DNA from 4 places in the Buttiauxella sp. S19-1 genome. Region 3 is predicted to be linked to each of the others. Evidence: predicted binding sites of a transcription regulator. Region 3 holds the regulator's gene; each other region holds the start of a gene.
What was found. Region 3 encodes PurR, which represses purine synthesis genes. Its sites were predicted from a motif close to CANGCAAACGTTTGCNTG; they were not measured.
Positions count from the first base shown of each region.

Region 1: the regulator PurR is predicted to act here: its motif matches at 2,368-2,385, upstream of tusA (sulfurtransferase TusA).
Region 2: the regulator PurR is predicted to act here: its motif matches at 2,818-2,835, upstream of pyrD (quinone-dependent dihydroorotate dehydrogenase).
Region 4: the regulator PurR is predicted to act here: its motif matches at 4,841-4,858, upstream of purL (phosphoribosylformylglycinamidine synthase).

Region 1 covers NZ_JAHWLU010000158.1:273-7,717, reverse strand. Annotated here, with positions in the region: partial or broken gene MES37_RS22265 (TRAP transporter large permease) at 1-322, opposite strand, end outside; gene MES37_RS22260 (TRAP transporter small permease) at 337-846, opposite strand; gene MES37_RS22255 (TRAP transporter substrate-binding protein) at 881-1,864, opposite strand; gene tusA (sulfurtransferase TusA) at 2,063-2,308, opposite strand; gene MES37_RS22245 (7-cyano-7-deazaguanine/7-aminomethyl-7-deazaguanine transporter) at 2,484-3,149, shown strand; gene MES37_RS22240 (DcrB family lipoprotein) at 3,222-3,779, shown strand; gene MES37_RS22235 (MFS transporter) at 3,790-5,013, opposite strand; gene MES37_RS22230 (AI-2E family transporter) at 5,155-6,204, shown strand; gene MES37_RS22225 (M24 family metallopeptidase) at 6,270-7,445, shown strand, end outside.
Region 2 covers NZ_JAHWLU010000023.1:36,964-44,408, forward strand. Annotated here, with positions in the region: gene MES37_RS08085 (YcbX family protein) at 1-1,007, shown strand, start outside; gene zapC (cell division protein ZapC) at 1,004-1,546, opposite strand; gene pyrD (quinone-dependent dihydroorotate dehydrogenase) at 1,713-2,723, opposite strand; gene ssuE (NADPH-dependent FMN reductase) at 2,972-3,547, shown strand; gene MES37_RS08105 (sulfonate ABC transporter substrate-binding protein) at 3,540-4,508, shown strand; gene ssuD (FMNH2-dependent alkanesulfonate monooxygenase) at 4,505-5,650, shown strand; gene ssuC (aliphatic sulfonate ABC transporter permease SsuC) at 5,661-6,452, shown strand; gene ssuB (aliphatic sulfonates ABC transporter ATP-binding protein) at 6,449-7,222, shown strand; gene pepN (aminopeptidase N) at 7,352-7,445, opposite strand, start outside.
Region 3 covers NZ_JAHWLU010000063.1:11,371-18,815, reverse strand. Annotated here, with positions in the region: gene MES37_RS14570 (PTS sugar transporter subunit IIC) at 42-1,361, opposite strand; gene cfa (cyclopropane fatty acyl phospholipid synthase) at 1,547-2,695, opposite strand; gene punC (purine nucleoside transporter PunC) at 2,994-4,187, opposite strand; gene punR (DNA-binding transcriptional activator PunR) at 4,303-5,214, shown strand; gene purR (HTH-type transcriptional repressor PurR) at 5,253-6,278, opposite strand; gene cydH (cytochrome bd-I oxidase subunit CydH) at 6,571-6,663, shown strand; gene sodB (superoxide dismutase [Fe]) at 6,717-7,298, opposite strand; gene MES37_RS14540 (C40 family peptidase) at 7,430-7,445, opposite strand, start outside.
Region 4 covers NZ_JAHWLU010000009.1:25,569-33,013, forward strand. Annotated here, with positions in the region: gene murQ (N-acetylmuramic acid 6-phosphate etherase) at 1-633, shown strand, start outside; gene MES37_RS03910 (PTS transporter subunit EIIC) at 650-2,017, shown strand; gene yfhb (phosphatidylglycerophosphatase C) at 2,021-2,659, shown strand; gene tadA (tRNA adenosine(34) deaminase TadA) at 2,752-3,222, shown strand; gene mltF (membrane-bound lytic murein transglycosylase MltF) at 3,107-4,675, opposite strand; gene purL (phosphoribosylformylglycinamidine synthase) at 4,947-7,445, shown strand, end outside.

The DNA of each region.
Region 1 (7,445 bases), on a different contig from region 3:
CGGAAATTGCTCCGAAGAACGTAGAAGCGACGATATTCACCAGTGACAAGCCACCACGAATAAACCCAACGAAGATATAAGCAAAGTTCACCAGGCGGCGGGCAATACCGCCTTCCGCCATAATCGCCCCGGCCAGAATGAAGAACGGTATCGCCAGCAGGGTAAATTTATTCACCCCACTGGTGATTTGAATCATGATCGCTTCCAGCGGTAAATCTATCCATAAGGCCCCGACAATGGCGCTTAGCCCAACGGCAAAGGCCACGGGCATTCCCACTGCAAGCAGCACCGCAAGTGTCGCTAATAAAATAAATGCGTCCATGTTATCCCCTGGTCTTAACCGTGATTACCCAGCAACACGATTGGGCGGTTCTCTTGAGAGCCAAACAGCAAGCGCTCGACAACAAACAGAATGAGTAAGATCGCGCCCACAGGCAGCGGGAGGTAGGTTTGGCCGGAAGTGAGGAGAGGGAATTCAGCAACTGGCTGTTCCCATAAATCGGCGCACAGGTAGAAGCTGTAATAGAACATCACCAGCGAGATAAGCAGCATCAGCAGATCAACAATGCGTGCGCAAAACGTCTGCAACGCCAGTGGCAGACGGTCTGTCAGCATATTCACTGCGATGTGCGAACCGGCGCGGTAACTCACCGCCGCGCCGATGAACGTGAAGGTCACCATGCAGATAATCGCTACCGGTTCCGGCCAGGACTCCCCACGGTTCAGGGCATAGCGCGAGAAAATGCCAATCGGAATAATCACCGTCATCACTAACAGTGAAAACCCCGCAATAATCATCGCCAGCAAATAAACCTTATCCATCAAATCTGAGTAGCGTTGGGACATAAGATCCCCTCCACGCAAGGGTTAGCGATAATAACTACTGAACTTCAGCAATAGCTTTCATCAGGTCCTGATGCTTATCACCATACTCTTTGCGCACCGGCTCAGTGGCTTTCACAAACCAGGCTTTGTCGATTTCGTGGAACTGAACGCCACCGGCTTTCATTTTTTCCAGCGCTTGTTTGTTGTAAGCATTCCACAGTTCACGCTGTTCCATTTGCGTAGCACGCGCCAGGGTAAGGATTTTTTGCTGCTGGTCAGGCGTCAGTTTGTCCCACTTCACTTTGGAATAAAGCAGCATTTCTGGGGTAATGAAGTGGCCGCTCAACGTGTAGTTTTTGGCGACCGGCATGTAGTTGTGGGCAATAAACGTCGGTGGGTTGTTTTCCGCGCCGTCGATAACGCCGGTTTGCATCCCGCTATACACTTCGCTCACGCCCATCGCCACCGAGTTTGCGCCCATGTCTTTTAGCGTTGCCAGTGCCACCGGGCTACCCTGAACGCGGATTTTCATCCCTTTAAGATCTTCAGGTTTCACCACCGGATTTTTGGTAATCAGGTTACGCGTGCCGGAGTCCATCCAGCCGAGGAACACCAGGCGGGATTTCGGGTTATTCGTCAGCTTAGCGCCAATCTCTTTACCTAAATCGCCGTCAATCACTTTGTGCATATGATCTTCATCGCGGAACACATACGGCAAGGTAAAGACTTCAACATCCGGCAGGATCGCCGCAACCGGTGCCATCGACACACGGATCATGTCGATCGCCCCCATCTGCGCCTGTTCAATCATCTGTTTTTCATCGCCCAGCACACCGCTCGGGAACACTTTGATCTCTAAATCACCATTGGTTTCTTGTTTGAGTTTTTCACCCATATGCTGCACCGCGACCACATTCGGATAACCTTCCGGATGAACGTCGGCAGCTTTAATCACCTGGGCGCAAGCCGTTTGAGCAAACAGAACGGACGCGGTAGACAGACATAAACCAGCAAAAGCAGGCAGAAAGGTCTTCTTCATTGGGTCGCTCCAGCAGAGGTAGAAATTTGAGATAAGAAGTAAAACAATGTTTTAATTTGTAGATTAAAAACTAGACTACGTGGAGAAAAGCGAGGGTGAAGCACTTCACAAAAAGTGACAAAAAATGAAATTGGGGTTCAAAGCAGATGTAAAGCGGGTTCAGAAGCCCGAAGCAAGACGCCAGGGGCTGAAGCGGTTTTATTGCCCTTTACGCAGCAAGTAGCGATAAGGCAATGATTCCACTTGTTTAGCAATAAGCTCGTGTTCCATAAAAACACAAAACCCGGGGATGTCACGCGTGGTCGCGGGGTCATCAGCAATGATAAGTAACGTTTCACCGGCCTGCATATTGCGCACGGTTTTACGCACCATCATTACAGGTTCGGGGCAGCGCAGGCCCAAAGCATCAAGAGTGTGGTCAGGATTGGCAAAAAGATCGGTCATCAGCGGTCTCGTATTTAACAAACCGCGCTAGTTTACCCCCGGCAGATTATCGCGCAAGTCACGTGAACGATTGCGCTAAAATTAACCATTGCAATGCGGGGTTAAAGCAGTATCATCGCCCCCGCTTTAAAAAAGACCAGGGTTCCCTCACCCCTTTCACTAAAAAGGCTACAAAATGACGCAGTTCAATTCTACTCAGCGCACTAAAGCGCTGTTCTGGCTATCGCTATTCCATTTGCTGGTGATTACTTCCAGTAACTATTTGGTGCAATTACCGGTCGCGGTTTTTGGTTTCCATACCACCTGGGGCGCGTTTAGCTTTCCGTTTATCTTCCTCGCAACCGACCTGACGGTACGCATTTTTGGTGCACCGCTGGCTCGACGCATTATTTTTGCCGTGATGCTGCCCGCGCTGGTGATTTCCTACGGTATTTCCGCGCTGTTTTATATGGGTACCTGGCAAGGGTTCGACGCACTTTTGCATTTCAATTTGTTCGTCGCCCGTATCGCTGTTGCCAGCTTTATGGCTTACGCATTGGGGCAGATTCTGGATGTGCACGTGTTTAACCGCCTGCGCCAGAGCCGCTACTGGTGGCTTGCGCCAACGGCATCCACGCTCTTCGGAAATATCAGCGACACACTGTCATTCTTCTTTATTGCTTTCTGGCGCAGCCCGGATGCCTTTATGGCGCAACATTGGGTAGAAATCGCCATCGTCGATTACTGCTTTAAAGTGCTAATCAGCATTGTATTCTTCCTGCCGATGTACGGCGTGCTACTGAATATGTTGTTGAAACGTTTGGCAGATAAGTCTGAAAGTTCGGCGTTGCAGCCGGGTTGACGGTGGTTGAATTATCTTGTGATAAGATGCTGAAATCAGCCGCGAAGGCTTGCTAACGTAAAGGAAGAAGTCATGGGTAATCTGGTAAAATATGTCGGTATTGGCCTGCTGGTATTAGGCCTGGCCGCTTGCGATAACAATGACAGCAAAACAGCCACTGCGAATGAAGCGGCACAAAGCAGCGCAACCGGTCAGCCCGTCAGTTTGCTGGATGGGAAAATCAGCTTTGCACTGCCTGCGGAGATGACTGACCAGAGCGGTAAGCTGGGCACTCAGTCAAACAACATGCACGTCTACTCTGATGCATCTGGTCAGAAAGCGGTGATTGTGATTGTTGGCGATGATACTTCTGAAGAGCTGTCAGCTCTGGCGAAACGTCTTGAAGATCAACAGCGTGCCCGTGACCCACAGTTGCAAGTTGTGACCAATAAATCTATCGAGATCAAAGGCCACACGCTGCAGCAGTTAGACACTATTATCTCAGCAAAAGGCCAGACAGCTTACTCGTCGGTTATCCTGGGTAAAATTGATAACCAGCTGTTAACTATGCAAATCACACTGCCTGCTGATAACCAGCAACTGGCGCAAACGGCTGCTGAAAACATCATTAACACCATCACCATTAAGTAATTATTTTCTATTACTGCTGTGATGATGACACGGCCTCCGGTTGCTCAATCGGGGGCCGTTTTTTTAACTGCCACGCCATCAGTAATGCGATACAAACCAAAGCCGCCGCGGCCAGGTAAATCACCGAAACACCCGCATACGCCATCACGAATCCCGCCAACGGCCCGGCAATCCCCAGCGATAAATCCATAAACACGGTGTAAGTTGCCAGCGCGCTGCCCTGATTTTGTTGCGGTACCATCTTCACCGCCACCACGCCAAGCGCCGGGAACACCAGCGAGAAACCCGCCCCTGTCAGGAATGTACCGGCTTTTGCCATCCACGGTTCAACCGCCAACCCCACCAGCAGCAAGCCAATAATCTCGACCGAGAAACAAATCATCGCCACGTTCAAACCGCCCATGCGGTTAATCCCATTCGGGAAAAGTAAACGCGTGCCGACGAAAGCACAGCTAAACAGCGTGAGCGCGAAGGCTGCGCCGTCCCAGCCTTTGGCATCGTAAAACAGGGTGATAAACGTGGCGATCACCCCAAAACCTGCCGATGCCAGCGCGAGCGCCATTCCGTATGGCCACACACGCCCAAGCACCGCACGAAATGGCAGTGGTTTGCCTTTACTGGCTTTCACCGCCGGACGCGGAAGCGCCAGCAGCACGGCTATCAGCGCCACTGCCATAATGATTCCCGCTAACAGTTTGAGGCCACCAAGGTGATAGAACAGCACGCCAAGCGGTGCGCCCATCGCCATCGCGCCATAAGTCACAATACCGTTCCAGGAAATCACCCGTCCAATATGCAACGACCCGACGACACCCACGCCCCAAAGCGTTGAACCGGTACCCGCAAAACTCTGCCCAATCCCTAAAATGACGCGCCCAAGGCAGAGCAACAGCAGGCTAACCAACGGCCATGCGCTACCAAACGCCGCCAGCATGTAGCTCGCACCACTCAGGAAGCAGCCGCACAAACCGAAGATAACGATTTTTTTTGGGCCAAGAATATCGGCATAACGTCCGGCATGCGGGCGGCTCAGCAGTGTGGCGAAATACTGGAGGCTAATCACCAGCCCCGCCCAAAACGCGCTGTAGCCCATCACGTCATGAACGTAACCCGGCAATACCGCGAGCGGCAGGCCAATCGTCATATAGCTGGCAAAGTTGAACATCACTACAGAGACAATCTGTAGGTTAAGACGGTAACTGCTTAATGCGGGGGTGGGTGTGAGATCAGGCATGGTCATTCACTTTTAAAACAGCGTTCCTCAGTATATACACTTCGGGTTTCACATTTCAGCACCAGTATTTCAGAGTTGCCCTGCCGTGAGAAAAAAACGAAGCGCTACACTAAGAAGATTCTCCGCGCATAGGATCTCCCGATGGTCGCTCCTGAACCCGATAAAACCGGGCTACATATTCTGCTAAAACTTGCCGCACTGGTGGTTATTCTCGCCGGGATTCATGCAGCGGCAGACATCATTGTCCAGCTCTTGCTGGCACTGTTCTTCGCCATCGTCCTAAACCCGCTGGTCACCTGGTTTATTCGCCGTGGCGTAAACCGACCCCTGGCTATTTCGATAGTGGTCTTCGTGATGTTGATTGTACTCACCATGCTGGTCGGGGTGCTGGCCGCGTCAATGAGTGAATTCATCGATATGCTGCCGAAATACAACAAGATGCTGACGCAAAAGGTGTTTGAGCTCGAAAAGATGTTGCCGTTTATGCACCTGCGATTATCGCCCGAGCGCATGTTGCAGCGCATGGATTCCGAGAAAGTGATGTCGTACGCCACAACGCTGATGACCGGGCTTTCCGGCGCGATGGCCAGCATTTTACTGCTGGTGATGACCGTGGTCTTTATGCTGTTCGAGGTGCGCCACGTTCCGTATAAACTGCGCTTCTCTCTGGCCAACCCGAAAATTCATATCGCCAGTCTGCATCGCGCACTCAAAGGTGTGACGCATTATCTGGCACTCAAAACGCTGATTAGCCTATGGACCGGGTTGATTATCTGGCTCGGGCTGGAGTTGATGGGTGTGCAATTTGCGCTGATGTGGGGCGTATTGGGCTTTTTGCTGAATTACATCCCTAATATTGGTTCGGTTATTTCCGCTATCCCGCCAATGATTCAGGCGTTTTTGTTTAACGGCACCTACGAAATGGTTATGGTCGGCTCACTGTTCCTGGCGGTGCATATGGTGTTGGGGAATATTGTCGAGCCGCGCATGATGGGCCGTGGCCTCGGGATGTCGACCTTCGTGGTCTTCCTTTCGTTACTGTTCTGGGGCTGGCTGCTCGGCCCGGTGGGCATGCTACTTTCAGTGCCGCTCACCAGCGTATGTAAAATTTTGATGGAAACCACTCAGGGCGGCAACAAGCTGGCCTTGTTACTGGGTCCTGGCCGTCCCAAAACTCGGTTACCGGGATAGGCTCAAAATTAGCCAGGTGGTAAGTTAACGTTTATTCAGGGTAAAGAAAAAGGAGTGACAGACCCATGCCAATTACGCTTGCCACCATCAAACAACCCGAGATTTACCTCAACGTGCCGAGCGTTGTGTTAAATGACCAGACCCTTCAACAACGCCGCAGCAAAATTTTGCAGGCAATGGCGCGGCAGAACCTGGATGCGCTGGTCATCTATGCCGACAAAGAACATGGCGGGAATTTTGAGTATCTGACCGGTTTCATCCCGCGCTTTGAAGAAGGTTTGTTGGTGCTGCATAAAAGCGGTGAAGCGGTGCTGGTACTCGGTAATGAAAACCTTAAGCTCGCCAGGCACTCCAGAGTTCCAGCCCGTGTGTTTCACGCTCCGTGGTTTTCATTGCCCAACCAACCGATGGACACCACGCTTTCACTGAGCGAAGTACTGCAACAGGCCGGGCTTCGCGAGCAACATCGCGTTGGCATCGCTGGCTGGAAACTGTTCACCGGAACCCACGATAACAACCCGTCACTGTTTGATATTCCGACATTTATTTTCCAGGCACTTCAGGCCGCACTCACTTCCGAATGTGAGCTGCTCAATGCCACCGGGCTGTTTATTTCACCGCGTGATGGCGCTCGTATCATCAATAACGCCAACGAAATCGCCCATTATGAATACGGCGCAAACCTGGCGTCGAGTGCAGCGCTAACGGCACTGAATGCGGTTGAATTGGGTAAAACTGAAAAGTCGATTGCGGCATTGTTGGCCGCCGACGGACAAGCTAATAACGTTGTGACTATTGCCGCAACTGGCGAGCGTTTTGCCAACGCCAATTTATATCCTGCCGATAAACAGATTCAGGCTGGCGACAAATTCTCGCTCACCGTCAGCTACAAAGGCGGTTTAACCAGCCGCGCGGCATATGTAGTGAACAACGCCAGCGAACTTGCTGAAGAAGTCCGTGATTATCTCGATGTGGTCGCCATCCCTTATTACCACGCGGTGGTCACCTGGCTGGAACATATGCGCGTCGGTGTGAAAGGCCACGAAGTCTATGAACTGATTGAAGGTGTTTTGCCGAAAAATGAATACCACTGGCACCTGAACCCTGGCCATTTAGTTGCCGATGAAGAATGGCTCTGTTCACCGATTTACCCGGCATCGGATATTCCTTTATCCAGCGGAATGTTGCTGCAAATCGACATTATCCCATCGCGCCAGGGTTACGCCGGAGCCAGTATTGAA
Region 2 (7,445 bases), on a different contig from region 3:
TTATGGTCACCGAATCTGACGGCACTTTTATTACCGCGCGTCAGTTCCCGCAAATGGTGCTTTTCACCCCGGCCATTACCCACGATGGCTTATTTCTGAGCGCACCCGACGGCAGTTCTGCCAGCGTGCGTTTTGCTGATTTTCAACCTCAGGCCGAACCGACCGAAGTGTGGGGTAATCATTTCACAGCACGGATAGCGCCGGATGAAATTAACCAGTGGTTGAGCGGATTCTTTTCGCGCCCGGTGCAGTTGCGCTGGCTGGGCGAAACGTTGACCCGTCGCGTGAAACGTCATCAAGAGGTACCACTGTCATTTGCCGACGGTTATCCATTCCTGCTGGTTAACGAAGCTTCGTTACGTGATTTACAAAACCGCTGCCGGGCAAGCGTCAAAATGGCGCAATTCCGCCCAAATATCGTGGTCACTGGCGCACAAGCCTGGGCTGAAGATAGCTGGAAAGTGGTGCGTATTGGTGGTGTGACGTTTGATGTCGCGAAACCTTGTAGCCGTTGTATTTTCACCACCGTCAGTCCAGAGCGTGGCCGTAAACATCCTGGCGGCGAACCCCTGGTAACGCTGCAACAATTCCGCACCGCTCAAGATAATGGCGACGTCGATTTCGGCCAGAATTTAATTGCCCGCAATAGCGGCATTATTCGAGTGGGCGATGAGCTGGAAGTGCTGGCGACCAAACCAGCAAAAGCTTATGGCGCAGGGGCCACCGAAGAAGAGCCAGAACCTTTTGAGCAGCAAGAAAGCAATGTGGCAATTGACTGGCAGGGCCAACAATTCCGCGGCAACAATCAGCAAGTGTTACTTGAGCAGCTAGAACAACAAGGTATCCGTGTGCCCTATTCTTGCCGGGCCGGAATTTGCGGCAGTTGCCGAATTAAATTAGTCAGCGGGGAAGTCAAGGCGTTGAAGAAAAGCGCAATCAATGACGATGGCACAATCCTGTGTTGTAGTTGTATTCCTGCGGGCGATGTGGAATTAGCGGGAAATTAAACAGCTTGATCGAGACTGAGGTCGTTGCCCAAAGGTTGCGGCCTTAATCTGTCATTCATCACTTTAATCGCATCGCCAAGTTGCATAGTGCGGCCTGCCAGTTGTAAACCCGGTTGGGCGAGTAAACAGAGTGCGGCATTGTTGCCCGTTTCGACCACCAGCAGATTCACTTGCTGCATATCATCACTCAAACAGACACAAGCCGCGTCGCCAGGGACCGGCTGCCAACATTCGCCATGAGAGATAAAGTGCCAGCTTTTTGGCATTTGTGGTTTCAAATAACGAATCGCTACCAGCGCATTTAATACCAGTTCAGCACGCTGATCTTTACTTAAAATAAGGTCGCGACATTTTTCTTCGAAGGTGAAGAAAAGAGCGGCATCATCTACACAAAAGCCTGTGTTTTCAAAGGCATCTGGTGTGAGCATTTTACGAGGGAACCGTGAACGGAATAGCATACCATTGGCTAAATCGAGCATCATACGATCATGCTCTTCATCAAAATACCAACGCCAATTATCGTCCGGTTTTATCCGCATAACTATTTGCCCTTTCGTTTATTCCCACGATTTAAAACATCCTTATCGCCGCTTCGTTAATGAACACATTTAATAAAAGACCAATATGTATAATTTAGCAACAGTGGTGGAATATAAAACAACCAGGGCTGAAAATAAAGCCCCGGTTGTCTGAAAGGAAAAATGTTTACAGCCCAGTGATGATTTCTTTAATCAGCGGTGGGCCTTTAAATATGAATCCAGAATATATTTGCACCAGTGAGGCACCCGCCGCCATCTTCTCGCGAGCAGCAATCAGCGAATCAATACCGCCAACACCAATAATAGGTAAGCGACCATTTAATTCTTGCGACAAGCGGCGAATAATTTCTGTGCTTTTAAGTTGAACCGGACGGCCACTTAATCCACCCATTTCGTCACAATATTTCATACCCTGAACCAGGCTACGATCCAATGTGGTATTGGTCGCAATGACCCCATCAATATTATGGCGAACTAAACTATCAGCCACCTGGATCAATTCTTCCTCAGAAAGATCCGGCGCGATCTTCACGGCAACTGGCACATATTTATGATGCAATTCCTGAAGCGCTTGTTGCTTATTTTTAATCGCCACTAACAGATCATCTAACGCTTCACCATATTGCAGCGTGCGTAATCCAGGGGTATTTGGCGAGGAAATATTGATCGCGATATAACCCGCATACGGATAAATTTTATCCATACAGATCAAATAATCATCTTTGCCCTGCTCTACTGGCGTGTCTTTATTCTTGCCAATATTGATACCCAATACCCCATCAAAATGGGATTTTTTAACGTTCTCAACCAGGTTATCTACGCCGTGGTTATTGAAACCCATGCGGTTGATCAAGCCTTCTGCTTCTACCAGACGGAAGATACGCGGCTTGTCATTTCCTGGTTGTGGGCGAGGCGTGACGGTACCAATTTCGATGGAGCCAAAGCCCATGGCACCCAGTGCATCAATACACTCACCGTTTTTATCTAAACCGGCAGCAAGACCCAGTGGGTTCTTAAAGGTCAGACCCATACAGGTCACCGGTTTAGAGGGCACATTTTGCCGCACCAGCCATTCGAGAGGTGTACCTGTTACACGACGCAATTGCTGAAATGTCACTTCATGAGCGCGCTCGGGATCGAGCTTGAAAAGGGCTTTACGAACGAAGGGGTAGTACATGAACACTCCAGAATTCCCAGTATGCAAACTGGGGCAGTATTATTAACGATAACGGACGTGAATGGAATTGACCTGCAACAAAAAAGACCGAATCAGCGCAAACGTTTTCTTCCCTCCATTTTGTTATTCAGTTTTTGGCAAATGATTCCCGGATAAATCATTTAGTGGATTACCACTTCTGCGCGACTATCACACTCAATTGTTATCAATGTTACCTAAAAGCAAACAATTAGTTATAAGGAAACAATATGCGTGTGATCACCCTTGCCGGAAGCCCGCGCTTCCCTTCTCGTTCAAGTGCTCTACTGGAATATGCCCGCGAAAAATTAAGCGCTCTGGATATCGAGGTGTGTCACTGGCATCTACAGAATTTCGCGCCAGAAGATTTGCTGTACGCCCGTTTTGATAGCCCTGCGCTGCTCGCTTTAAATGAACAATTACAGCAGGCCGATGGCGTGATCATCGCGACTCCTGTTTATAAGGCTTCCTTTTCTGGCGCGCTGAAAACCCTGCTCGACCTGCTGCCTGAACGTGCGCTGGATAAAAAGGTCGTGCTGCCATTAGCTACCGGCGGAACAGTGGCACATATGCTGGCGGTCGATTACGCGCTGAAACCCGTCCTTAATGCGCTGAAAGCGCAGGAAATTCTACATGGCGTGTTTGCTGATGACAGCCAGATAGCGGATTACCAGCACAAACCGGTATTCAGCAACAACTTACAACAACGTCTCGATAACGCGCTGGAAACCTTCTGGCAGGCTCTGCACCGCCGGGATTTTATTGTCTCCTCCCCTTTTAAGACGCAAGGAGTTGCCCATGTTTAATTTTCTGAAACGAACCGCGCCGTGGCTTGCACTCGCAGGAACGTTAAGCCTGAGCGCCACGCTTCACGCGGCAGATACGGGGCCAGAGCAGTTGCGCATTGGTTATCAAAAAGGCTCGGTCAGCATGGTACTGGCGAAAAGCCACCAGCTTCTGGAAAAAGAGTATCCAAATACTAAGTTCCAGTGGATTGAATTTCCGGCTGGCCCACAAATGCTCGAAGCCCTGAACATCGGTAGTATCGATCTCGGTAGCACGGGAGATATTCCGCCAATCTTCGCGCAGGCTGCGGGCGCGGACCTGATGTACGTCGGTTCTGAACCGGCAAAACCAAAAGCCGAAGTGATTCTGGTGCCGGAGAATAGCCCACTGAAAACCGTGGCGGATCTTAAAGGGCATAAAATCGCTTTCCAGAAAGGTTCCAGCTCCCACAACCTGGTGTTACGAGCGCTGCAAAAAGCCGGGCTGAAATTTACTGATGTCCAGCCTGCTTATTTAACGCCAGCTGATGTGCGCGCCGCATTCCAGCAGGGCAACGTTGATGCCTGGGCAATTTGGGACCCGTACTATTCAGCTGCACTGTTGAATGGCGGCGTGCGCGTCTTAACCGACGGCAGCGAGCTAAATCAAACCGGTTCGTTCTACCTCGCTTCACGCCCTTATGCCGAACAAAACGGTCCGTTCCTGCAACACGTTCTGAAAACCTTTAGTGATGCCGACGCGTTAACTCGCACCCAGCGTGACGCAAGCGTTGCGCTACTGGCAAAAACCATGGGGTTGCCGGAAAACGTGATTGCTACCTATTTCGACCATCGCCCACCAACGGTGATTACCCCGGTCAGCGCCGAGACTGCCGCCAAACAACAGCAAACCGCAGATCTGTTTTATGACAACCACTTAGTGCCTAAGAAAGTCGATATTCGCACCCGCATCTGGCAACCCGCTAAAGGAGATAAATCATGAGCTTAAACTTATTCTGGTTCCTGCCGACTCACGGTGACGGCCACTACTTAGGCAGTAACGATGCAGCACGTCCGGTTGACCATGCCTACTTGCAACAAATTGCTCAGGCGGCAGACAGAATCGGTTTTACTGGTGTACTGATCCCGACAGGCCGTTCTTGCGAAGACGCCTGGCTGGTTGCGGCATCGATGATTCCGGTAACGCAGCGTTTGAAATTTCTGGTCGCACTGCGCCCAAGCGTGACGTCGCCAACCGTGGCTGCACGCCAGGCCGCGACGCTGGACAGGCTTTCCAACGGGCGTGCTTTATTTAACCTGGTGACCGGTAGCGACCCGGAAGAGTTAGCCGCAGACGGCGTGTTCCTCAATCATCAGGAACGTTACGAAGCTTCAGCTGAATTTACCCACATCTGGCGTCGCCTGCTGGAAGGTGAAACCGTTGATCACGAAGGCAAACATATTCAGGTCAAAGGGGCAAAACTGTTATTCCCGCCTGTGCAGCAGCCTCGCCCACCGCTCTACTTTGGTGGTTCTTCGGATGTGGCACAGGATTTGGCTGCTGAACAGGTGGATCTCTACCTGACCTGGGGCGAACCGCCACATTTAGTGAAAGAAAAAATTGAGCAAGTCCGTGCGAAAGCCGCGGCTCATGGCCGCACGGTACGTTTCGGTATTCGCTTACATGTGATTGTGCGTGAAACCAATGAAGAAGCGTGGGATGCCGCCAATCGCCTGATTTCGCAATTGGATGATGAAACCATCGCCAAAGCACAGGCCGCTTTTGCCCGCACTGATTCTGTCGGCCAGCACCGCATGGCGGCGTTGCACGGCGGCAAGCGCGACAAGCTGGAGATCAGCCCAAACTTGTGGGCAGGCGTCGGCCTGGTGCGTGGCGGCGCAGGCACTGCGCTGGTAGGAGATGGCCCAACCGTGGCGGCGCGGATTAATGAATACGCCGCACTGGGTATCGACAGCTTTATTTTCTCCGGTTACCCGCACCTCGAAGAAGCTTATCGCGTCGGCGAACTGCTGTTCCCGCACCTTGACGTCACGATTCCACAAATCCCACAACCGCGCCAGATTCATGAAAAAGGCGAAGTCGTGGCGAATGACTTTATCCCGCGCAAAGTCGCGCAAAGCTAAGGAGCCGCCAATGACCCCTTCAACGCACAAACTTTTGCTGAGAGTGGCACCATGGGTCTTGCCGGTGGCGGTTATCGCCATCTGGCAACTATCCTCAAGCGCAGGCTGGCTCTCGTCGCGCATCCTCCCCTCTCCGGAAGGGGTGGTGGTTGCATTCTGGAACCTCTCAGCCAGCGGTGAATTGTGGCAACACCTGGCGATCAGTTCATGGCGTGCGGTGATTGGTTTCAGTATTGGTGGCTCATTAGGCCTGGTTCTCGGCCTGATTAGCGGGCTTTCGCGTTGGGGGGAGCGTTTGCTGGACAGCTCGATTCAGATGCTGCGTAACGTTCCGCACCTGGCGCTAATCCCGCTGGTCATTTTGTGGTTCGGCATTGATGAATCAGCGAAGATTTTCCTCGTGGCTCTCGGCACGCTGTTCCCGATTTACATCAACACCTGGCACGGCATCCGTAATATTGACCAGGGCTTGCTGGAGATGGCCCGCAGTTATGGGTTGTCAGGCTTTAGCCTGTTTGCCCAGGTGATTCTGCCAGGGGCTTTGCCTTCGATTATGGTCGGCATTCGTTTCGCACTTGGCCTGATGTGGCTAACGTTAATCGTTGCCGAGACGATTTCGGCAAACTCCGGAATTGGCTATCTGGCAATGAACGCCCGTGAATTCCTGCAAACCGATGTGGTTGTCGTCGCCATTATTTTGTATGCCCTGCTCGGCAAACTCGCTGACATCAGCGCGCAATTACTCGAACGAGTCTGGCTGCGCTGGCACCCTGCTTACCAGTTACAGGAGGAGAACGCATGAATACCGCACGTTTAAACCAGGGGACTCCCCTACTCCTTAACGGCGTGACCAAACGCTACGGCAATAAAACAATTCTTGATGAGCTGGAATTACATATTCCTGCCGGGCAATTTGTTGCGGTGGTCGGGCGCAGTGGCGGCGGTAAAAGTACATTGTTACGACTACTGGCAGGGTTGGAAAATCCCAACGGCGGGTCACTGATTGCCGGAAATGCCCCACTGCGCGAAAGCCAGGATGAAACACGTTTAATGTTCCAGGATGCGCGTTTGTTGCCGTGGAAATCAGTGATAAATAATGTCGGTCTGGGGCTGAAAGGAAACTGGAAAGACGCGGCGACGAAAGCGCTGGAAGCGGTTGGGCTTGCCAATCGCGCTACCGAGTGGCCGGCCGCCCTGTCCGGCGGCCAGAAGCAGCGTGTGGCGCTGGCTCGGGCGCTGATTCATCGCCCACGGCTGTTATTGCTGGACGAACCGTTGGGCGCGCTGGATGCCCTGACGCGTATCGAAATGCAGGAGTTAATTGTCTCTTTGTGGCAGGAACATGGCTTTACGGTGTTGCTGGTGACGCACGATGTCAGCGAAGCCGTTGCGATGGCGGATCGCGTGTTATTGATTGAAGAAGGAAAGATCGGTTTGGATCTCACGGTTGATTTGCCTCGCCCACGTAAGCTCGGCTCTGTGCGGCTGGCTGAACTGGAAGCGCAGGTGTTAGAACGTGTAATGAAGCGGCAGGTTGTGGAGGAACCGGAGCGCGTGGTGCGCACCGGTTAAGTTTGTTCGCCCTCACCCCGGCCCTCTCCCCCAGGAGAGGGAGAACTCCAGGTGATCCCCTCGCCCTCAGAGGGAGAACACCGGGTAATCCCCTCTCCCTCAGGGAGAGGGTTAGGGTGAGGGTGGTTTTTAAGCTAACGCCTTGCTGATCTTCTCGAACAAATCGCCCGACAAGTTTTCCAGCCCTTTCAGCTGTTCCAGCGCTGCACGCATCATCTCCTGT
Region 3 (7,445 bases):
CCTCATTTGACGAGCCTGCCATACCGGCAGGCTATAAAAAATTAACTTACAGTAATCGGGTTCTCGTTTTCCTGTGCACTGCGCTCTTCGTCCTGTTTTAGCAGGGTGCGCTCGTAAGCCTTCAGGAAGGGGTAATACATCACAGCCGACATGACCATACAAATCAGGCACATGATTACGGGACTTACCGCCCAATTTGCGGCCCACGACGCGCCAATGGGTGCCGGGGTTGTCCACGGTGTTAACGACACAACTTGTGCCACCCAACCTAATTTAGTCGCGATGTACGCCAGGGTTGCGTTAATCATCGGCACCAAAGTAAATGGCAGGAAGAACAGCGGGTTCATGATGATTGGCGTACCGAACAAAATGGGTTCGTTGATGTTAAAGAAGCTTGGCACCACGCCCATTTTACCGATAGTACGCAGGTGAATGGCGCGGCTACGCAGCAGCAAGAACGCCAGCGGCAATGTTGAACCGACGCCGCCAATCAGCAGGTAGTGATCCCAGAAACCTTGCAGGTAGATATGCGGCAGCACGTTACCGGCGGCGAGTGCGGTCTGGTTCGCCGAAAGGTTGGCCATCCAGAATGGGTTCATAATCCCGGTGACAATCAGTGCACCGTGGATACCGGCAAACCACAGGATCTGGCAGATAAACACCGAAATCAGAATCGCAGGTAATGAGTCAGAGGCCGAAACCAGCGGTGCCAGCAGGTGCATGATCGCTTCCGGAATAATCATTCCGGTGGTCGATTCAATAAATAAGTTCAGCGGATGGAGCGTGGCGACAATCACCACCACCGGAATCAGGATCTCAAACGAACGCGCAACACCGGTTGGGACTTCTTTCGGCAAGCGGATAGTGATGTTGTGGCGTTTGAGGAACGCATACATTTCGCTGGCATAAATGGCCGTCAGCAGAGCGGTAAAGATGCCCTGGCCAGAGAAATATTGTGTTGAAATCTGCCCGTCTTTATACGGTGCTGCGACCAGTAAAAAAGCCATAAATGCCAGTAAGCCGGTCATAATCGGGTCGAGCTTATAGTGCTTTCCGAGGCTTGCACCAATACCGACCGAAATAAAGAATGTCATGACACCCATGCTGAGGTTAAACGGCAACATCAGCTGTTCACGGTAGGTGAGAGAAAAACTCAACCACGAGCGGGCAAAACCCCAACTACTGTCAGGTGAGAACGGCGGGAAAATAAATACTAACAAGAAAGAACCGATGATCATAAACGGTAGGGCAGAGATAAAGCCGTCGCGGATGGCGATGACATGGCGCTGAGAGCCCATCGCTCCGGCCATGGGAGTGACTTTTTGCTCAATCACATTGACCATTTTTTGGTACATGCTCATGGCGGTATCCTTGTTATTGTCGGGGTAAGTGGATTGATTGTGAAACAACAGGGAAACCGGTTTCCATTGAATAAAGAGATAAGTGTTAGCGAGATCAAACTCGTGAGGAAAGGAGAGCTGGAAACGTGAAGAAGTTCACGATTTGTTAAGAAAATGCTAAACCCCGGACTAGCCGGGGTATTAAATCAGTGCGGGACGCGTAAGCCGTGTTCGATGCCGCGGCTAAAGACGATTTGCCACAGCTGAATATCGCGGGCGCGGAAGGCTCCGGCACACGCATTAAGGTAATAACTAAACATCCGTTTGAATCGTTCTGAATAATTACTGGCAAATTCCGGCCAGGTATTCTGGAAACGCTCGTGCCATGCCATTAACGTTTTATCGTAGTCGGCACCAAAGTTATGCCAGTCTTCCATCACGAAATGGCCTTCATTGGCATCGGCAATCTGGCGCACGGACGGCAGGCAACCGTTCGGGAAAATGTATTTGTCTATCCACGGGTCAACGCAGTTATCGGTTTTATTCGAACCAATAGTGTGCAGCAGGAAAATACCCTCCGGTTTCAGGTTGCGGTCAACCACATTGAAATAGGTGGCATAGTTTTTCGGCCCGACGTGTTCAAACATGCCAACTGAAACAATGCGGTCAAACTGCATTTCTAAATCGCGATAATCTTGCAGCAAGATAGTCACGTCCAGCCCGAGACAACGTTCCTGAGCCATTTTCTGCTGCTCGGCAGAAATGGTCACGCCATGAACCACGACCCCATAATGCCGTGCGGCATATTCCGCAAGCCCACCCCAGCCGCAGCCGATATCCAGCAGCGTCATACCTGGCTCAAGATGCAACTTATCGCAGATCATTTTCAGTTTGGCATTCTGCGCATCGCTAAGGGTAGTGGCTGATTTCCAGTAGCCGCAGGAATATTGCATATGTTCATCGAGCATCCGGCTAAATAAGTCGTTGCCAAGATCATAATGTTCTTTACCGACAATCCAGGCGCGTTTTTTGGATTGCAGATTTAATATTCGGGCTGCAGCAATGCGCAGGGTGTCTTTTAAATGGCGGGGGAGTTGATTCTCAAGTCCGGCACGGATGGTGTTATTGAAAAATATATCCAGCCGTTCGCAGTCCCACCAGCCGTCCATATAGCTTTCACCCAGCCCGAGGGTGCCTTCTTGCAGCACGCGCTTAAAAAAATCGGGATGCTTAACCTGGATATCGAAAGGGCGCGGGCCGTTAATTTCCACGCCAGCCTGCGTGAGCATTTCGCTCACGATTCGATACCACGGGTTATTTCTTATGCTGACTTCTTCTATACACGATGAACTCATAGCTTCTCCATCACCATTGTGAGAGGAACCTTAAAACAGCGTAGACGCTATTTTGGGCATGTGAGAAATGTCACGGAAAATACCGCGAGCCTGATATCCGACGTAGAACAGAGAAAGGGGGGCGAGAGCCCACAAAAAAAGCTTCTAAAACAACAAACGGGAGCACAAAGGCTCCCGTCAAAACGTCATTATTATTGTGCTGACGGTCAAGCCGTAAATAAGTATAGGCTCGCCCAGGCGGTGATTCAATGAAATATTGTTAGCAAGCTAACTACATTGCTGTCACGCAAACGATACATTAATGTGCATCGGATTCAGCAGGTTGCCAGACTTTGACATGACTACGGCGTTGCAGCAAGTAGCCCAACATGGCTAAGACGATGGTCACCAGCATGACGCTGGTGGTGGTCAACAACGGGGTTGCGACCAACCATGACACCATCAAACTTGCCAGGAAGCACAAACCTAATTGCAGCGTATTTTGCAATGCAGCTGCTTTACCGGTGGCCTGTGGGAATGGCAACAAGGCTGAAGCAACGACGATCGGGTAAATCGCACCATTAGCAATCGCCATCACGCAGAATGGAATCAATAGCAGCGTGAGGCTGGCATGGCCGCTGACCGCCACACCCCAGGTACCGAAAATGCTCAGGGTGTAGAGCGCAAGTAACCATGGCAACATTTGCTTGCCTTGCCATTTTTGCAGCGCGCTACGGCAGCCGTAGCCGCCAATCAAGAAGGCGATGGTTTGCGGCACATAACTCAGGCCAATAACCGCCGGGCTATAACCCATATCGTTAAGAATGAATGGCGAACCGGTCAGCCAGGCAAAGAAGCTGGCGGAGCAGGCGGCATAAATCAATACGTTCCCGCTGTACACGCGTGAGCGCAGCAAAGAGGTAAAGCTGACTTTATTATCTTCGGTTTGCGGATGGTGCTGAGTGCGGGGTTTCAGACGTAAAGTCGGGATCATCAGCACCAGCGTGATGGCAAACAGAGTGGCGAAAATCGCCTGCCAGTCAAAGTGAGTCAAAATCCAGCTACCGAGCAGCGGTGCCAACGCCGGAGACAAGCCAACCAGTGGCATAATGGTGGCGAAAATACGGTTAGCGCGATTCGCCGGATAGTAATCGGTCACCAAAGCTTGCCAACTGACGGCCGCAGAACAGACGCCAACCGCCTGAACAAAACGCAGTACCAGTAGCGCGGTGGCGCTTTCAACCCACAGCATGCCAATACAACCGATGGCGAACAGGCTCAAACCCGCCAGTAATACCGGTTTACGACCGAAGTGGTCTGACAATGGACCCCACATCAACTGGGCAAACGCAAAGCCGGCAAGGAACAGACTCAGGCTGGCACTGACGGCAGAGGCGTCGGTCTGTAAATCTTGCTGAATGGCAGCGAAAGCAGGCAGATACATGTCTGTGGCGAGGAACCCCAGCACACTTAATCCGGCCAGCCAGATAAGAAATCCTTTTGATGGTTGCATAATTTTCTCTTGTTTTATCTTGCAGGTTAATCGCCGCGAGAGTGTACGGAGTGCAATTACGCTTGTGAAACGCTAATATTTGTAGGTTGCGTTCAAAAAATTTGTGAGCAAAGAAATGTGGTCAGAATACTCGCTGGAAGTCATCGATGCGGTAGCGCGCAATGGCAGCTTCAGCGGTGCAGCACAAGAGTTGCACCGCGTTCCGTCTGCCATTAGTTATACGGTGCGGCAACTCGAAGATTGGTTAGCCGTTCCGCTATTCGAACGTCGTCATCGGGATGTTGAATTAACCCCTGCTGGCGTCTTTTTTCTCAAAGAAGGCCGCTCTGTTATCAAAAAAATGATGACGACACGGCAACAGTGCCAACAGATCGCCAATGGATGGCGCGGTCACCTGGCGATTGCAGTTGATAACATTGTAAAACCGGAGCGAACGCGGCAACTGGTGCTGGATTTCTATCGCCATTTTCCTGATATCGAATTACGTATCTTTCAGGAAGTGTTCAACGGCGTGTGGGATGCGCTGGCGGATGGACGCGTAGAAGTGGCGATTGGCGCGACTCAGGCGATTCCGGTTGGGGGGCGTTATGCCTTCCGTGATATGGGAACGTTGAGCTGGCGTTGCGTGGTGGCTTCCTCGCACCCACTGGCACAGTGCGACGGGACGTTAAGCGATGATGACCTGCGTGCCTGGCCATCGCTAGTTCTGGAAGATACTTCGCGTTCATTACCAAAACGAATTACCTGGCTGTTAGATAACCAGCGCCGCGTGGTAGTGCCTGATTGGGCGTCCGGTTCGGATTGCTTGAGCGCGGGGTTGTGTATCGGCATGGTGCCGTTACATATTGCCAAACCGTGGGTTGCTTCAGGGAAATGGCGCGAATTAACGCTGGATAATCCATTCCCTGACGCGGCATGTTGCCTGACATGGCAGCAAAACGATGCATCGCCAGCGTTGGCCTGGCTGTTGGATTACTTAGGCGATAGTGACACGATGAATCAGGAGTGGTTACAGGAGCCGCTGTAAGTCTGCTGGATGTCGCTTGCGCGACATCCGACACACACTTAGCGGCGATAATCGCGAAACGGGCCATCAGCCACAGAGCGGCGTTCAATCAGACGCGGGTGAACCTCAATCGACTGCGACTCTTCGCGTTTGTTGACGATTCTATCCAGCAGCATATTAAACGCCGTTTCCCCTAGCGAATCTTTCGGCTGGTGGATGGTGGTCAATGCTGGTGAGAAGTAACGCGCGTTGCGTACGTTGTCGTAACCGATAACGGAAATATCCTGCGGCACGCGCAGCCCCATTTCATCAGCAGCGCAAATAGCACCCATCGCCATAATGTCGCCGCCACAGAATACCGCTGTTGGGCGATGAGACTGGCCGATGATCTGCTGCATGGCGCGGTAACCTGATTCAGGTTCAAAGTCACCCTGAACAATCCAGTTTTCCGGAATGGAAATTCCCGCTTCTTCCAGTGCTTTCATAAAGCCTGCATGGCGGCCGCCACCGGTGTTACGTTCCATTTGCCCGGGAATGGCGCCAATTTCGCGGTGGCCGCGTTCAATCAAATAACGTCCAGCAAGATAACCGCCGTGGAAAGCGTTATCGACCACGGAGTCGGTGAAATCGGCACGAGCCTCGCCCCAGTCCATCACCACCATAGGGATGTGACGGTACTCTTCAAGCATGGTGAGCAATGATTCAGGATATTCAGAGCACATCACTAACAGGCCATCGACACGCTTTTGTGCCATCATCGATAAGTAAGCGCGCTGCTTTTCAAAGTTGTTGTGCGCGTTGCCCAAAATCAGGGTGTAGCCTTTTTCAAAGCAGCTATTTTCCACCGCTTCGATTATCTCGGCGAAATAGGGTGCTTCACTGGAAGTGGCAAGCAGACCAATCGTTTTGGTGTGATTAACTTTCAGGCTTCGTGCTACGGCGCTTGGCGAGTAGTGCAATTCTTTAATTGCTGCCCACACCGCATTGCGCGTTTCTTCCGCCACAAAACGGGTTTTGTTAATCACATGTGATACGGTTGTAGTGGAAACGTTTGCGCGCTTCGCCACGTCCTTGATTGTCGCCATTAAAATTCACTCCGGGCTATATCGTAAACCCTTGATTGCTATTATGTTAAACGTTTGCGTACGCTGACTCCACAGGCAACATGATGGTTGCAGGTATGCCGGGATTGCGACATAAAACGGGAGGAGGGCATTGAATTGACGATACGCAACAAATTAGCGAGGGATTTTGGCCTATCCAGGCGAAAAGTGGAAGAGGGAAAATTGATATCAGATTAAAACCTGGAGGATTTTTATCTCTGGTTGTGGGAAAATCACCCTGACACATCGATTGTATGGATATAAAAGGAGTTTAATGATGAGCACCGATTTGAAATTTTCAATCACGACGACGGTAATTGTTTTGGCTTTGATTGTTTTCGGCGCACTAACTGCCGTACTGCACTGATTTTTACGCTTTGATCAAGATGGGCCGCAAATCGCGGCCCATTTACTTTTGCATTAAGCTGCTAAATTCTTCGCAACAAACGCCCAGTTCACCAGCGCCCAGAAATGCTCAAGGTAGCCAGCACGAGCATTGCGGTAGTCGATGTAGTACGCATGTTCCCACACATCCACAGTCAACAGCGGTTTAGCTGCAGTCGTCAGTGGGGTGCCAGCGTTAGAGGTAGAAACAATCGCTAATGCGCCATCTTCCTGTTTAACCAGCCATGTCCAGCCAGCACCGAAGTTCTTGATAGCAGCATCAGTAAATTGCTGCTTGAACTCAGCGAAGCTACCAAAAGATTTATTGATGGCTTCCAGCAGTTCGCCAGTTGGCTCGCCGCCAGCATTTGGTGCCAGGCAGTTCCAGTAGAAAGTGTGGTTCCAGACCTGAGCGGCGTTGTTAAATACGCCACCTTCGGAAGTACGAACGATCTCTTCGAGGGTTTTACCCTCAAACGCGCTGCCTTTAACCAGATTATTCAGGTTAGTGACATAGGTTTGATGGTGTTTACCGTAATGGTATTCCAGGGTTTCGGCGGAGATATGCGGTGCTAAAGCATCTTTTGCATACGGTAGTGCAGGTAGTTCGAACGACATTGCTAACTCCTTATTATTGTTTACATCTAGACAACACTTTTAGTGCGGGTTTAGGGTAACAAATTGAAAGGGTAAGCAAAAGAGGAACACGCCTGCCCAATGAAGGGCAGGCGCAGATTTTCGACGAATTTTTAACGAATGGTTTTG
Region 4 (7,445 bases), on a different contig from region 3:
TTTGGCGTGCCACACGGTCTGGTGATTGGTTTAATCGCCGGTGGCCCTGGCGCATTACTGAAAGCCGTCGAAGGTGCTGAAGACAACCAGCAATTGGGCGAGGACGACCTGAAAGCCCTGGAGCTAACCGCCAACGACATGGTGGTTGGGCTTGCTGCGTCAGGCCGCACGCCGTATGTGATTGGTGGCCTGCGTTATGCGCGCAATCTTGGCTGTCGTACCGCAGCGATTTCCTGTAATCCAGGTTCTGCCATTGCACTGGAAGCTGAAATTGCCATTTCTCCGGTCGTCGGCCCGGAAGCCCTGACGGGTTCCACGCGTCTGAAATCAGGCACTGCGCAAAAACTGGTGCTGAATATGGTTTCCACTGGCGCGATGGTGAAACTGGGTAAGGTTTACCAGAACCTGATGGTCGATATGAAAGCCACCAATATTAAGCTTGTGGATCGGGCGTGTCGTATTGTCATGGAAGCGACCGGAGCCGCTCGTATTGATGCTGAAAATGCGCTCAAACAAACAGATTACGAAGTGAAGCCCGCCATTCTAATGATACTCACTGGTGTGGATGCGCAGACGGCTTACACGCGTCTGGCAGACAGCAATGGTTATCTTCGCCCAGCACTGAAAAACTAAAAGCAGGCACTGAATCATGGATATGACAGCAACTCTTGCCAGTGAAATATTGCTTGGAATCGGTGGGCAGGCAAATATCGCCCGTCTGGAAAACTGTATGACACGCGTACGCGTCGAAGTACATGACGATAACCAGCTTGATATTGCCCGTCTGAAGAAACTGCCGGGAGTTAGCGGCTATGTGAAACAAGGAACGCAGCATCAGCTTATTGTTGGGCCGGGTCGTGCAGCTCAGGTAGTCGATGCCATGCGTGAACTGTTGCAAAGCAATGGTCAAACGCTCTTAGCAGAAGACGATATTGCGCAGAATAAAGCTCAGGCGAAAGCGCGTTATCAGGCTCCGATGAGCGAAGCGCTGCGTAAACTGGCCAACGTCTTTATTCCATTGATTCCTGCTTTTATTGCTTCAGGGCTTATCACCGGGATTATTAATATCCTCAAACGCCCGGATATTGTGGGTGACCTTGCCACGCAGTATCCGAACATTCTCGGCTTACTTGCCATCTTCGGTAGTGCCGTGTTTGCTATCATGAATATTCTGGTGGGCGTAAATGCCGCTAAAGTATTCGGCGGCTCAATGGCGATGGGCGGCGTGATGGCCGGGATTCTTTCCAGCCCGCAACTGGCGCAAATCCACCTGTTTGGCGAAAACCTGCAACCGGGGCGCGGCGGGGTTATCGCGGTGTTGCTGGTGGTGGCGCTGATGTGCTGGATTGAAAAACGGTTACGCAAGTTATTGCCAGGTTCAATTGAGCTGATCCTCAACCCACTGCTGACCACCTTAATTACTGCATCGATTGCGATTGTGGCGTTACAACCGCTGGGTGGCCTGATTTCTGATGCGATTGCCCACGGTGCGACCCTGGCAATTGATAAAGGTGGACTGGTGGTCGGTGCAATACTTTCTGGCGTCTTCCTGCCGCTAGTCTTGTCGGGGTTACATCAGGGACTGGTGCCGATTCATGTTGAGCTTATCCAGACACACGGCCAAAACGCTTTGCTGCCCATTCTGGCGATGGCCGGTGTCGGGCAGGTCGGGGCGGCACTGGCGGTATTGCTGAAAACGCGTAACCAACGCCTGAAAAAACTGATTAAAGGCGCATTACCCGTTGGGTTGCTGGGTATCGGTGAACCGTTGATTTTCGGGGTAACGTTGCCGTTGGGTAAACCATTTATCGGCGCCTGTTTAGGCGGCGCGGTGGGTGGGGCGCTCATCAGTTACTGGAAAGTGGCGACTGTCATCACCTTCGGAATTTCAGGTTTACCGCTGGCATTAACCATTGTTGCCGGAAAAGTGATGTTCTATCTGTTAGGCTTTCTGATAGCGGTTATCGCCGGGTTCTTATTTACATGGTTTATGGGCTTTAATGATCCAGAGGAGTAACGTTTGGCAACTCAGAGTGAGCGTCGGGTAGTTTTTTTCGATTTAGATGGCACGCTGCATCAGCAGGATATGTTCGGCAGCTTCTTGCGCTACTTGCTGCGCCATCAGCCCCTCAATCTGTTACTTGTCATTCCGCTTCTGCCGGTGATCGGTGGCGCGTTATTGTTTAAGGGGCGCGCCGCTCGCTGGCCAATGAGCCTGTTGTTGTGGGGCGCAACCTTCGGTCACAGCGAAACGCGCCTCAAGCAACTGGAAACGAATTTCGTGACGTGGTTCCGTGAGCGCGTGACTGCATTCCCCGTAGTACAACAGCGCCTGACCGATTACCTGACCAGTTCAGATGCTGATGTCTGGCTTATCACCGGCTCCCCACAACCGCTGGTGCAGCAGGTTTATTTCGATACGCCGTGGCTGCCAAAAGTGAAGCTTATCGCCAGCCAAATCAAGCGCTCCCACGGTGGGTGGGTACTCACATTGCGTTGCCTCGGGCATGAAAAAGTGTCACAGCTGGAACAACAAATCGGCACGCCACTGCAACTCTACAGTGGTTACAGCGACAGCAATCAAGACAACCCGCTACTCTTTTTCTGCCAGCACCGCTGGAGGGTTACACCGCAGGGTAATCTCCAGCAACTCGAATAATTCCGTCTCTTGTAACGACTGTGTATAATGCGCCGCCCTAAGCTAGCCCGGAGAGTCCCTTGTCAGAAAGTGAATTTACCCACGAACACTGGATGCGTCATGCGCTGACCCTTGCACGTCGTGCGTGGGAAGAAGGTGAAGTTCCGGTTGGTGCGGTGCTGGTGCATAACAACCAGGTGATTGGCGAAGGCTGGAACCGACCGATTGGTAGACACGATCCGACAGCGCATGCGGAAATTATGGCACTGCGCCAGGGTGGGTTGGTATTGCAAAATTATCGCCTGCTGGAAACCACACTTTACGTCACCCTCGAGCCTTGCGTCATGTGTGCAGGCGCGATGGTTCATGGCCGCATCGGTCATTTAGTCTTTGGCGCGCGTGATGCCAAAACTGGCGCGATTGGATCGCTAATGGATGTGCTGGGCCACCCTGGTATGAATCACCAGGTTAATGTGACTGAGGGCGTAATGGCAGCAGAGTGTTCGGCAATGTTGAGCGATTTTTTTCGCGCTCGTCGCCTTGAGAAAAAGGCCCTAAAGGAAAAGGCCCGAAGTGCGGAGTAGCCTGATCTTCAGCGTCAGCGACGGGATCTTGTAGTGCATTTTCTTCTTCTTGTTTTTCCGTTTGCGCTATCAGTTTCTCTTTTTCGAGCAAATATCCCACCAGGCTAATGTAATATTTGCGGATATTCTCCACATAGGCATACGCCTCATGACCACGGGCATAACCATACTTTGTTTTCGAGTAGTACTGTTTTTGGCTAAGTAGCGGCAGGCGCATTTTGACGTCCGCCCAGCTGTCCGGATTACCTTTTTGCTTCGCCGTCAGTTGACGGGCATCCAGCATATGAGCGTATCCCATGTTATAGGCGGTCAGCGCAAACCAAATTTGTTCATCCTTTGGCACACTGTCAGGGACTTTCGTCATCATATCTCTCAGATAACGGCTTCCTCCTTCAATACTTTGCTCTGGATCTAACCGGTCAGTCACTCCAAGGCTTTGTGCGGTATTTTTGGTCAGCATCATCAACCCACGCACACCGGTTGGCGAGGTCGCCTGGTTATCCCAATGTGATTCCTGATAAGAGATGGCAGCCAGCAAACGCCAGTCTATTTCGGTGGCATGTTTTTCAAAGAGTGGCTGTAGCTCTGGCAGCACGGAATCTACCGCTTTGAGGAAGGTGCGGGTATCGACATAATCAAAATCGCCAACATGGCCGAGATATTTTTCTTCGAGGCGCGCAAAGGTATCGTCGCTATTGAGACGGTTATAAAAGTCGAGCAGGGCAGCGGAAAGGCTGTCGTCGCTATCTAATGCGCTAAACCACGTCACCGGCTGCTCGTCGGTGATATCCAGTGCGACAGCCAACTGTGGATGAACGCGCTGGAAGGTGCTGATGGCCACGGAATCGGCAATGGTAAATGCAATCTTCCCATCCACGACTTGCTGCATCAGCTCTGTACTGCTGAGCTGATTATCAATGCGCCAGCTTAAATCCGGATATTTCTGTTGTTTAAGTTTGTTCAATGCGCCCAGCGATGTGACACCAGGTGACAGCACCAGCTGGTTTTCTTTGATGCTCGCCAACGTCTTTGGGCGTTGGCTACCCATGCGATAAACCATCTGCTGGGAAACGGAATAATATGCCGGCCCCGCCTGGTAATGCTGGCTACGTTGTGTGTCATACACCAGACCCGCTGCGATAATATCGGCCCGGCCACTATCAATGTCGTCAAACAGTTCCTGAATATTTGGGCGAACAGTCACTTCCAGCTTCACGTCCAGATACCTGGCAAACTGTTCCGCCAGCTCATAATCGAGGCCAATTTTTTTACCCTGATAAAGGGTGTAGGTCAGCGGTGACTCAATAGTACTGACGCGCAAAACCCCCCGCGCTTGAATGGCGGCGATGCGGTTTTCGGCTTGTCCGAACCAGGGAATGGAGGGCCAGAGCGCCACTGCCAGCAACACGGTTACGGCACCGATAAGCAGATAATTAATCTTAAATCTTTTCAAGTATTTAATCTGCAACGAGGCGTCGAGTTTTCGCTAACAACAGAGCATCAAAAATGGAGGTTATACAATAAGGTGTGGCGCATTTTGCTTAACAAAACGCCACTGTGCAACTTATTCAACATTTATGGCTAAATTCTCGCCACTGAAAACTAATCCGTTTATTTATACGCAAACGGTTTCGTCAAGGCCGCGGATTCTCTATAATGGCGCCCGTTTTCCCCTTGCGCCCACTGAAGCGTCCCCCTGGCGTTTCGAAGACGAGAGATCTTTGATGATGGAAATTCTGCGTGGTTCGCCCGCTTTATCGGCATTTCGTATTAACAAATTACTGGCCCGCTTTAATGACGCCAACCTTCCGGTCAGCGACATTTATGCCGAGTATGTTCACTTTGCCGATCTTGACGCGCCGCTGAGCGCTGATGAGCAAACCCGTCTGCAACGGTTGTTGAAATATGGTCCAACCCTTGCCGACCATGCCCCGACCGGCCACCTGATTCTGGTCACGCCGCGTCCTGGTACCATCTCACCCTGGTCCTCTAAAGCGACTGATATTGCCCATAACTGCGATTTAGCCAAAGTTAAGCGTCTGGAACGCGGTGTGGCTTATTACGTGTCTGGTAGCTCGCTGACAGATGCACAGCGCCAGCAAGTTGCCGCACTACTGCATGACCGCATGATGGAAAGCGTGTTTGACTCGCTCAATGATGCCCAGCAACTGTTCTCTCAACATCAGCCTGCTCCAGTGCAAAGTGTTGATCTGTTAACGCAAGGTCGCGAAGCGCTGGTTGAAGCTAACATCCGTCTGGGTCTGGCACTGGCAGAAGACGAAATCGATTATTTGCAGGATGCGTTCAGCAAACTGGGGCGCAACCCGAACGATATCGAGCTGTATATGTTCGCGCAGGCTAACTCCGAACATTGCCGCCACAAAATTTTCAACGCCGACTGGATTATTGACGGCGTAGAACAGCCTAAATCGCTGTTTAAAATGATTAAAAATACCTTTGAGAAAACCCCGGACTACGTGTTATCGGCTTATAAAGATAACGCCGCAGTGATGGAAGGTTCGGTCGTCGGGCGTTTCTTTGCCGATCATGAAGCGGGCCGCTATGACTACCACCAGGAAGATGCGCACATCCTGATGAAAGTCGAAACCCACAACCACCCAACTGCTATTTCCCCATGGCCGGGTGCGGCGACCGGTTCCGGTGGCGAAATCCGTGATGAAGGTGCGACAGGCCGTGGTGCTAAACCTAAAGCCGGTCTGGTCGGTTTCTCGGTTTCCAACTTGCGTATTCCTGGCTTTGAACAGCCGTGGGAAGAAGATTTTGGCAAGCCAGACCGTATCGTAACGGCGCTGGATATTATGACCGACGGCCCATTGGGCGGTGCGGCATTTAACAACGAATTTGGTCGTCCGGCGCTGACGGGCTACTTCCGTACTTACGAAGAGCAAGTCAACAGCCACAACGGCGTAGAACTGCGCGGTTACCACAAGCCAATTATGCTGGCGGGCGGTATTGGCAACATTCGTGCTGACCACGTTCAGAAGGGCGAAATCACCGTTGGTGCGAAACTTATCGTGCTCGGTGGCCCATCTATGAACATCGGTTTGGGTGGCGGTGCTGCTTCTTCTATGGCTTCAGGTCAGTCTGACGCGGATCTGGATTTTGCATCCGTACAGCGCGACAACCCAGAAATGGAACGTCGTTGCCAGGAAGTTATTGACCGTTGCTGGCAGTTGGGCGATGCCAACCCAATCCTGTTTATTCATGATGTCGGCGCGGGTGGCCTCTCCAACGCAATGCCAGAACTGGTGAGCGATGGTGGGCGTGGTGGGCGTTTCGAACTACGTGACATTCTGAACGACGAGCCGGGCATGAGCCCGCTGGAAGTATGGTGTAACGAATCCCAGGAACGTTATGTCCTGGCGGTTGCTCCAGACCAGTTGCCGCTGTTTGACGAACTGTGCCGCCGCGAACGCGCGCCGTACGCCGTCATTGGTGAAGCCACCGAAGAAAAACATCTGACACTCAACGATAGCCATTTCGACAACCAGCCGATTGATATGCCGCTGGACGTTCTGCTTGGTAAAACGCCAAAAATGGAACGTAACGTTGAAACCCTGAAAGCAACAGGTGATGCGCTGGATTGCCGCAATATCACCATTGCTGATGCGGTCAATCGCGTGCTGCACTTGCCGACCGTGGCAGAAAAAACCTTCCTGGTCACCATTGGTGACCGTTCGGTAACCGGTATGGTTGCTCGCGACCAGATGGTTGGGCCGTGGCAGATTCCGGTCGCTAACTGTGCGGTCACCACTGCAAGCCTCGATAGCTACTACGGTGAAGCGATGTCTCTTGGCGAACGCGCACCAGTTGCATTGCTGGACTTTGCGGCATCAGGTCGCCTGGCGGTTGGTGAAGCACTGACTAACATTGCGGCGACGCAAATTGGCGCGCTGAACCGAATTAAGCTCTCTGCAAACTGGATGTCCGCAGCCGGTCACCCTGGTGAAGACGCCGGTCTTTACGAAGCCGTGAAAGCCGTGGGTGAAGAACTTTGCCCAACGCTCGGCCTGACTATTCCGGTGGGCAAAGACTCCATGTCGATGAAAACCCGCTGGCAGGAAGGTAACGAACAGCGTGAGATGACTTCTCCGCTGTCGCTGGTTATTACTGCATTTGCCCGTGTGGAAGATGTTCGTCGTACCGTGACGCCACAACTGCAAACTGAAGATAATGCCTTATTGCTTATTGATTTAGGCGCA